Regions from separate parts of the Bradyrhizobium sp. PRIMUS42 genome, predicted to be linked through region 2. Evidence: predicted binding sites of a transcription regulator. Region 2 holds the regulator's gene; each other region holds the start of a gene.
What was found. Region 2 encodes HrcA, which represses chaperone genes, less so after heat shock. Its sites were predicted from a motif close to GTTAGCACTCNCNNNNNGNGAGTGCTAAC; they were not measured.
Positions count from the first base shown of each region.

Region 1: the regulator HrcA is predicted to act here: its motif matches at 1,184-1,212, upstream of groES (co-chaperone GroES).
Region 3: the regulator HrcA is predicted to act here: its motif matches at 1,800-1,828, upstream of MOV75_RS12285 (co-chaperone GroES).

Region 1 covers NZ_JALBGZ010000072.1:2,622-5,896, forward strand. The annotation lists gene MOV75_RS09185 (protein phosphatase CheZ) at 1-275, shown strand, start outside; gene MOV75_RS09190 (hypothetical protein) at 467-988, opposite strand; gene groES (co-chaperone GroES) at 1,305-1,601, shown strand; gene groL (chaperonin GroEL) at 1,751-3,275, shown strand, end outside.
Region 2 covers NZ_JALBGZ010000114.1:7,579-10,853, reverse strand. The annotation lists gene rph (ribonuclease PH) at 1-578, opposite strand, end outside; gene hrcA (heat-inducible transcriptional repressor HrcA) at 747-1,835, shown strand; gene grpE (nucleotide exchange factor GrpE) at 1,932-2,549, shown strand; gene pncA (bifunctional nicotinamidase/pyrazinamidase) at 2,649-3,275, opposite strand, start outside.
Region 3 covers NZ_JALBGZ010000118.1:4,637-7,911, reverse strand. The annotation lists gene MOV75_RS12295 (tetratricopeptide repeat protein) at 1-1,020, shown strand, start outside; gene MOV75_RS12290 (usg protein) at 1,207-1,494, opposite strand; gene MOV75_RS12285 (co-chaperone GroES) at 1,871-2,185, shown strand; gene groL (chaperonin GroEL) at 2,230-3,275, shown strand, end outside.

The sequences.
Region 1 (3,275 bases), on a different contig from region 2:
ACGACATCCAGGAACGCGTCATCTCGATCTTCGAGGCCTGCAACTTCCAGGACCTGACCGGCCAGCGCATCAGCAAGGTCATGGGCACGATGAAGTTCATCGAGCAGCACATCAATGCGATGATGGACATCTGGGGCGGCGTCGACGCGATCAAGTCCCACGTGCCGGCGCAGGTGGACAATCGCAGCGAGGAGGAAAAGCTTCTCAACGGTCCGAAGCTCACCGGCGACGTCGGCCACGCCTCGCAGGACGACATCGACGCGCTGTTCGACTAAGCGGACGCGGATTACGGACAAAAGCAAAGCGCCGGCCCTGGGGCCGGCGTTTTTGCTTGGGATTCATCTCACGCTATCGTTCCGGGGCGGTCCGCAGGACCGAACCCGGAATCCGGAGCTTCGAGGCAAGGAGCCCACCACATCGAGATTCCGGGTTCACGCTTCGCGTGCCCCGGAATGACGGTGGAAAATCACGCCCTGGGCGCGCAGCGGACGTAGACCATGTTGCCGTAGCGGGTGGCGGCGTCCTTGTCGATGAAGCGGGTGATCAGGACGCGGCCGTCGAAGGAGATGATTTCGCGGTCCTGCTCGCCGGGGGTCGGGCCCGCCGGTCCGATGTAGTTCTTGCCGCTCGGCGAGCCCTTCAGCCGCAGCTCCTGGGGCGTTGCCTGGTCGGCCAGATGCATGATCACGCCGCCGGAGGAGCCGGCGGTGATCACGTAGGGGTTCTTGCACTGGGCTCTCGCGGCCGCCTCGGTGCGGGCGCGGTCGGCCGGGTTCTGGAACGAGGCCAGACCCCAGCGGCCGACGATCTCGTCGCCGCGAATGGTCGCAGGCATTTCCGGGGCTACTCCCGGCTCGGCTTCGGGCGGCGGCGAGGACGATGAGAAGGACGGCAGGCTCATGCCGCCGCCGCAGGCGCCCAGCAGCAGCGCCAGACAAGAGGCGGCCGCCAGATTGGCAACCGTGCGCGCGTGAGCTGAACTGATCATGGCATTCCCCCGAACAAAACCATGGCCGCACCCCTCCCGCAGCCAAGCGCAAAACCGCTGCCGGGGCAATGACGTCCTTTGATACGTCGGCGCCCCGAACAAGTTTCCAATGCCACCATCCTATATCCGCCTCACCAATCGCTTAACCACCTTTGCTTGACAGGATCGCGGCCAAGCCATATTTCCGGGCCCACTATTAGCACTCGGAAAGCCCGATTGCTAAGCGCGCCGTTCGATCCTCGGGATAGGGGATGGACGGAAGCGCCGCCCCACCCACTTCCACTACTTCCGAAGCGAGCCTCCAAAGGGAAACGTCATGGCTAAATCCAAATTTCGTCCGCTGCATGACCGTGTCGTGGTCAAACGTATCGACGCCGAGGAAAAGACCAAGGGCGGCATCATCATTCCGGACACCGCCAAGGAAAAGCCATCCCAGGGCGAGGTCGTCGCCGTGGGCCCCGGTGGCCGCGACGAGGCCGGCAAGCTGACCCCGATCGACCTCAAGGTCGGCGACCGCGTGCTGTTCGGCAAGTGGTCGGGCACCGAGGTCAAGATCGACAACGAAGATCTCCTGATCATGAAGGAGTCGGACATCATGGGCGTTCTGGCCTAAGGCCATCCGCCTGAACAGCCGCTGAATGTCATGCCCGGGTCGCCAAGATCCGGGCATCCATCATTCCACCGGGTTCGACCTGCGGACCCCCGGACATGATGCGACGAGGCGAGCGATAGACACATCACGAAACCAGAGGGATTGCAGAAATGGCTGCCAAAGACGTCAAGTTTTCCGGAGACGCGCGCGATCGCATGCTGCGCGGCGTCGACATTCTCGCCAACGCCGTCAAGGTGACGCTGGGCCCGAAGGGCCGCAACGTCGTCATCGAGAAGTCGTTCGGCGCGCCCCGCATCACCAAGGACGGCGTCACCGTCGCCAAGGAGATCGAGCTCGAGGACAAGTTCGAGAACATGGGCGCCCAGATGGTGCGTGAGGTCGCCTCCAAGACCAACGACCTCGCCGGCGACGGCACCACCACCGCGACCGTGCTGGCCCAGGCCATCGTGCGCGAAGGCGCCAAGGCAGTTGCCGCCGGCATGAACCCGATGGACCTCAAGCGTGGTATCGACAGCGCGGTGGCGGCCGTCGTCAAGGACATCGAGAAGCGCGCCAAGCCCGTCGCGGCCTCCTCCGAGGTCGCCCAGGTCGGCACCATCTCGGCCAACGGCGATGCCGCCATCGGCAAGATGATCGCCCAGGCGATGCAGAAGGTCGGCAACGAGGGCGTCATCACCGTCGAAGAGAACAAGTCGCTCGACACCGAAGTCGACATCGTCGAGGGCATGAAGTTCGACCGCGGCTATCTCAGCCCCTACTTCATCACCAACCCCGAGAAGATGACCGCCGAGCTCGAGGACGCCTACATCCTCCTGCACGAGAAGAAGCTCTCGGGCCTGCAGGCCATGCTGCCGGTGCTGGAAGCGGTGGTGCAGTCTGGCAAGCCGCTCGTCATCATCGCGGAGGACGTCGAGGGCGAGGCGCTGGCCACCCTGGTCGTCAACCGTCTGCGTGGCGGCCTCAAGGTCGCTGCCGTCAAGGCGCCGGGCTTCGGCGATCGCCGCAAGGCCATGCTCGAGGATCTCGCGATCCTGACCGGCGGCCAGCTCATCTCCGAAGACCTCGGCATGAAGCTCGAGAACGTCACGGTGAAGATGCTGGGTCGCGCCGGAAAGGTCGTGATCGACAAGGAGAACACCACAATCGTCAAGGGTGCCGGCAAGAAGCCGGAGATCGAGGCCCGCGTCGGTCAGATCAAGGCCCAGATCGAGGAAACCACCTCGGACTACGACCGTGAGAAGCTCCAGGAGCGCCTGGCCAAGCTCGCCGGCGGCGTCGCGGTGATCCGCGTCGGCGGCGCGACCGAGATCGAGGTCAAGGAGAAGAAGGACCGCGTCGAGGACGCCCTCAACGCCACCCGCGCCGCGGTGCAGGAAGGCATCGTCCCCGGCGGCGGCGTCACGCTGCTCCGTGCCAAGAAGGCGGTGGGCCGTCTCACCAACGCCAATGCCGACGTCCAGGCCGGCATCAACATCGTGCTGAAGGCGCTCGAGGCTCCGATCCGCCAGATCTCGGAAAACGCCGGCGTGGAAGGCTCGATCGTGGTCGGCAAGATCCTGGAGAACAAGTCCGAGACCTTCGGCTTCGACGCCCAGACCGAGGACTATGTCGACATGATCGAGAAGGGCATCATCGACCCCGCCAAGGTGGTGCGCACCGCGCTCCAGGACGCCT
Region 2 (3,275 bases):
CCGGTCATGACGAAATTGGCGTCGGTCTGGGCTTCGGAATCCTCGGCGTAGTCGAGATCGAGCACCGGCGTGCCGTTGTAGATGCCGCAGGAGATCGCGGCGACGTTGTCGCGCATGACGTTGGCCTTGATCATGTTGCGCGCCTTCATCCAGTTGATGCAATCGGCGAGCGCGACCCAGGCACCGGTGATCGAGGCCGTGCGGGTGCCGCCGTCGGCCTGGAGCACGTCGCAATCGACCGTGATCTGGCGCTCACCGAGCGCTTCCAGATCGACGATGGTGCGAAGCGAGCGGCCGATCAGGCGCTGGATCTCGACGGTGCGGCCGCTTTGCTTTCCGGCGGAGGCCTCGCGGCGGGTGCGTTCTGAGGTCGCGCGCGGCAGCATGCCGTATTCGGCGGTGACCCAGCCGCGGCCCTGGCCCTTCAGCCACGGCGGCAGGCGGTCTTCCAGCGTGGCGGTGACCAGCACATGGGTGTCGCCGAATTTCACGAGGCAGGAGCCTTCCGCATATTTGACCACGCCACGCTCCAGCGTCACGGGGCGCAATTCGTCGGGCGCACGGCGGCTTGGCCGCATGGGAAATCCTCCAAAACTCGCAGGTGTAGGGCTGTTGGCGGTGCTTGTAGGGGGGGTGAGGGTGGGCGGCAAGGTTTTTTCACCCCTGATTTCGTGCCCGCAAACACCACGCTTGTCAGAAGCGCCCGGGATGGACAAATTATGAGCATCTGAGAGGAGTTACCGTCGGTGGCCCATCACGATCCGATCCAGCTGATCGCGCCGCGCGCAGGCCTTGCCCAGCTCAACGAGCGTTCCCGCGACATCTTTCGTCAAATTGTCGAAAGCTATCTCGCGACCGGTGAGCCCGTGGGCTCGCGCAATATCTCGCGCCTGATCGCGATGCCGCTGTCGCCGGCCTCGGTCCGCAACGTCATGGCCGATCTGGAACAGCTCGGCCTGATCTACGCGCCCCACACCTCCGCCGGCCGGCTGCCGACGGAACTGGGCTTACGCTTTTTCGTCGATGCCCTGATGCAGGTCGGCGACCTCACTGAGGCTGAGCGGGCGGCGATCCAGAGCCAGCTTGCCACCGTAGGCCAGGCGCAATCGGTCGAGGCGGCGCTGGACCAGGCCTTGACGCGGCTGTCGGGACTGACCCGTGCCGCCGCGGTGGTGCTGACGCCAAAATCCAATGCGCGGCTGAAGCATATCGAATTCGTCCGGCTGGAACCGGAAAAGGCGCTGGTGATCCTGGTTGGCGAGGACGGCCAGGTCGAAAACCGCGTGCTGTCGCTGCCCCCCGGAGTTCCCTCCTCGGCGATCACCGAGGCCGGCAATTTTCTCAATGCGCGGATTCGCGGCCGCACCCTGGCCGAGGCGCGGCTCGAGCTCGAGACTGCGCTCGGGGAAGCCCGCGCCGAGCTCGATCAACTGACGCAGAAGGTGATCTCGGCCGGAATCGCAAGCTGGTCCGGCGGCGAGAACGAGAACCGGCAGCTCATCGTCCGCGGCCACGCCAATCTGCTGGAGGATCTCCACGCGCTGGAGGATTTGGAGCGGGTGCGCCTTTTGTTCGACGATCTCGAAACCAAGCGCGGCGTCATCGACCTCCTAGGCCGGGCCGAGACCGCCGAAGGCGTGCGCATCTTCATCGGCAGCGAGAACAAGCTGTTTTCCCTGTCAGGCTCCTCCACCATCATCTCGCCCTATCGGGATGCCGCCGGCCACATCGTCGGCGTCCTGGGCGTGATCGGCCCGACCCGGCTGAATTATGCCCGCGTGATCCCGACCGTGGACTACGCCGCCCGCATCGTCAGCCGGCTGCTGGGGGGCTGACCGGCGTTTCCGCCGATCACGGGCGCTTGATTTTCATGGCTCCAGGCCCGATATCCGGGCCAACAATCCCTGGAAACGAGTTCGAGATTAGAGCCGATGACCGATCGAGACCGGCAACCCGAAGACACGACCGCGCCGACGCCCGAGCCCGTGGTGTCGAAGCCCTACATCATGCCCGACGATCCCGAGCCCGGCTCGGTCGAAACGTTGCAGAAGGAAGCCACTGAGGCGCGCGACCGCATGCTGCGGACGCTGGCCGAGATGGAGAATCTGCGCAAGCGCACCGCCAAGGAAGTCGCTGACGCCCGCCTCTATGGCATCACCGGCTTTGCCCGCGACGTGCTCGACATCGCCGACAATCTCCAGCGCGCGCTCGATGCCGTTCCGGCCGAAGCCCGTGCCACGGCCGATCCCGGCCTGATCTCGCTGATCGAGGGCGTCGAGCTCACCGAGCGCTCGCTGCTCAACGCGCTGGAAAAGCATGGCGTGAAGAAGCTCGATCCGCAGGGCCAGAAGTTCGACCCGAACTTCCACCAGGCGATGTACGAAGTGCCCGATCCGTCGGTACCCTCGGGCACCGTGGTCCAGATCATGCAGGCGGGCTATACCATCGGCGAGCGCGTGCTGCGTCCGGCTTTGGTCGGCGTCGCCAAGGGCGGTGCAAAGGCCGCTCCGGCGGCGAACAACAACGAGTCCAGCGACGCGCCGAACTGAGTTTGGCGTCATTCCGGGGCGATGCGAAGCATCGGACCCGGAATCTCGAGATTCCGGGTTCGGCTCTTCGAGCCGCCCCGGAATGACAGCTCGGAAATCCTACGCACCCGCCGCGATATCCGCAGACTGAATCCGCTTCACGCCGGCCTTGGCCATATCGGCCCAGGCTTTTGCCAGCGAACCCTGCGTGTCGATGCCGCGGCAGGCGTCTTCCACCACATAGACCTCGAAGCCTGCCTTGCGCGCGTCGAGCGCGGTCCAGGCGACGCAGAAGTCCGTCGCCAGCCCTGCAACGAAGACGCGCTTGATCTTGCGCCCCTTGAGGTATCCGGCAAGTCCCGTCGAGGTCTTGCCGTCGGCCTCTAGAAAGGCCGAATAGCTATCGACGTCCTTGTGAAAGCCCTTGCGGATGATGAGTTCGGCGTGCGGGATCGCAAGGTCCTTCGACAGCGCGGCTCCGTCGGTGCCCTGCACGCAATGGTCCGGCCACAGCACCTGCTTGCCGTAGGGAAGGTCGACGGTCTCGAACGGCTTCTTGCCCGAATGCACTGACGCGAACGAGACGTGGCCCGGCGTGTGCCAGTCCTGCGTCATCACCACATTCGCAAACGCTTTCGAGATCTTGTTGATGACGGGCACCACCTGCTCGCCCTCTTTCACCGCGAGGCTGCCGCCGGGCAGGAAGCAGTTCTGCACGTCGATCACGAGCAGCGCGGAGGTCTCGTC
Region 3 (3,275 bases), on a different contig from region 2:
CTGCAACACCATAACCCGGCGCAATTCGAGATCGTTTGCTACTCTTGTTCGTCAAAAGTGGACACGACGACCAGCGAATTTCAAGGGATTGCTGACCGCTGGCGCGACGCCTCGCAATGGACCGACGAGCGTCTCGCCGCCGAGATCCGGGCCGATGGCGTCGACATCCTGATCGATCTGTCCGGCCATACCAGAGGAAACCGGCTCAGCGTGTTTGCGCGCAAGCCAGCGCCGATCCAGGTCCATGGCTGGGGCCACGGCACTGGCACCGGACTGCCGACGATCGACTATCTGTTCTCGGACCCGGTCGCGATTCCTTTCGCGGTCCGGCATCTGTTTGCGGAAACTGTTGTCGACCTGCCGTGCTTTGTGACGCTGACGCCACTGCCGGCCGGGATTGAGCGGGCGCCGACCCCGGCGACCTCGAACGGCTTCGTCACATTCGGCGTCTTCAACCGCATCAGCAAGATTTCGGACGAGGCAGCGGAAGTCTGGTCCAGGATTCTCGAGCGAGTGCCGGGCTCGCGCCTGCTGATCAAGGATGTTGCGCTGGACGACCAGCTGGTCCGCGACAATCTGCTGGCGCGGTTTGCGGCTTGCGGATTGCCGGCCGAACGTATCGATCTGCTCGGAGCCACCTTGCGGGGCGAACATCTGGCATCGTTCAATCGCGTCGATATCTGCCTTGACCCGTTCCCGCAGAATGGCGGCGTCAGCACCTGGGAAGCCTTGCAGATGGGCGTGCCGGTGGTGGCGAAACTCGGCAACAGCCTGCCCAGCCGTGCTGCCGGCTCCATCCTCACCGCGCTTGGCCTGCCGCACTGGGTCACGGATAGCGATGAGGGGTATATCGAAATCGCTGTTTGCCATGCAGCTGAGGTCGGTGAACTCGATCGCTTGCGCCGCGACCTGCCTGGACGGATCGACTCCGCAGCCGCCGGCAACCCTGTCTCATATGCGCGAGCGGTGGACGAGGCCTATCGCGCGATGTGGAAGCGCTATTGCAACGGCGGCGCTTGATTGCGTGTTCGTGGGCGGACAGCGATTCGCGCAGCCGATGCTAATCCATCCTGCGCAGTTCCAACGCAGATATCGTAGGGTGGGCAAAGCGGAGCGTGCCCACCATGCCGGATGCAATCGGGGAGAGATGGTGGGCACGGCTCGCAAGCGCGCGCCTTTGCCCACCCTACGAGACCGGTGTCCGCCTCAATGCAGCCGGAACACGCCATCCACGGCGCGCAGCTCGGCCGGCTTGATCAGCTTTGAGTGCGCGACGGTGACCGAATGAAGGGGGCCGTCGAGCTTCTCCTGCCAGAACGCCAGGAAATCCTTCAGCGCCGGGAATTTCGGAAACATGTCGTAGTTCTGCCAGACGTAGGTCTGTAGCAGCGAGGGATGATCCGGCATCCGATAGAGAATTTGTGCCGTCGTCAGCCCGTAACCCAGCATCTGTTTCCGGAAATCCTCGGAAACGCCCCCACTCGGCAAGCCCATGCCAACCTCCTTTGCAGGAGCGCATTCAAGGGGCGGCTTGGTCGGTGTGCGCCTTACGAGCCACCCGGTACTGATGCGCTCACATGAGAGAAATGTGACGCAAACTGACAATACATCTCAAGCCCAAAAGTTTAACAAGCTGTTGAAATTCAATGCGTTAGCAGCAGATGCGGCACCGTGCTAATACGGGGCGGCCTCGGTTAACGATGGAAAAGAGATTCTGGCAGTCCGCGCTTCCGGGTGCTGATTTTTCTGCTAGAAGCCCTTGCCCCCGCAAAATTCCTGCCCTATTTCAGCTCGCGTGTGCTAGCACTCGCAGGCACTGATTGCTAACAATCTCAAAACCTCAACCCAAGCAATTGCTTAGGAGGACTGCATGAAATTCCGTCCGCTTCACGACCGCGTCGTGGTCAAGCGCATCGACGCAGAAGAGAAGACCGCAGGCGGCATCATCATTCCCGACACTGCCAAGGAAAAGCCCTCTCAGGGTGAAGTCGTCGCCGTCGGCCCCGGTGGCCGCGACGAAGCCGGCAAGCTGATCCCGATCGACCTGAAGGTCGGCGACCGCGTGCTGTTCGGCAAGTGGTCCGGCACCGAGGTCAAGATCGACAACGTCGACCTGCTGATCATGAAGGAAAGCGACATAATGGGCGTCCTCGACGTCCCCGCTTCCAAGAAGAAGGCGGCCTAACAGCCCCTCTCTCCCTCCTGTCAAACACCTAAGGAAAAATCCACATGGCAGCCAAAGAAGTCAAATTCTCGGTTGAAGCGCGCGACAAGATGCTGCGCGGCGTCGACATTCTCGCCAACGCGGTGAAGGTCACGCTCGGTCCGAAGGGCCGCAACGTCGTGCTCGACAAGTCGTTCGGCGCCCCCCGCATCACCAAGGACGGCGTCACCGTCGCCAAGGAGATCGAGCTCGAGGACAAGTTCGAGAACATGGGCGCGCAGATGGTGCGCGAAGTCGCCTCCAAGTCCGCTGACGCGGCCGGCGACGGCACCACCACCGCCACCGTGCTGGCCCAGGCGATCGTGCGCGAAGGCGCCAAGTCGGTTGCCGCCGGCATGAACCCGATGGACCTCAAGCGCGGTATCGACCTCGCGGTCGAAGCCGTCGTTGCGGATCTCGTCAAGAACTCCAAGAAGGTCACCTCGAACGACGAGATCGCCCAGGTCGGCACCATCTCGGCGAACGGCGATGTGGAAATCGGCAAGTTCCTCTCCGACGCCATGAAGAAGGTCGGCAACGAGGGTGTCATCACCGTCGAGGAAGCCAAGTCGCTCGAGACCGAGCTCGACGTCGTCGAGGGCATGCAGTTCGACCGCGGCTACATCTCGCCCTACTTCGTCACCAACGCCGACAAGATGCGCGTTGAAATGGACGACGCCTACATCCTCATCAACGAGAAGAAGCTCTCCTCGCTGAACGAGCTGCTGCCGCTGCTCGAGGCCGTGGTGCAGACCGGCAAGCCGCTGGTCATCGTCGCCGAGGACGTCGAAGGTGAAGCGCTCGCGACCCTGGTCGTGAACCGCCTGCGCGGCGGCCTCAAGGTCGCAGCCGTCAAGGCTCCGGGCTTCGGCGATCGTCGCAAGGCCATGCTGCAGGACATCGCGATCCTGACCGGCGGCCAGGCGATCTCGGAAGATCTCGGCATCAAGCTCGAGAACGTCACGCTCAACATGCTCGGTCGCGCCAAGAAGGTGATGATCGACAAGGAGAACACCACGATCGTCAACGGCGCCGGCAAGAAGGCCGACATCGAGGCGCGCGTGGCCCAGAT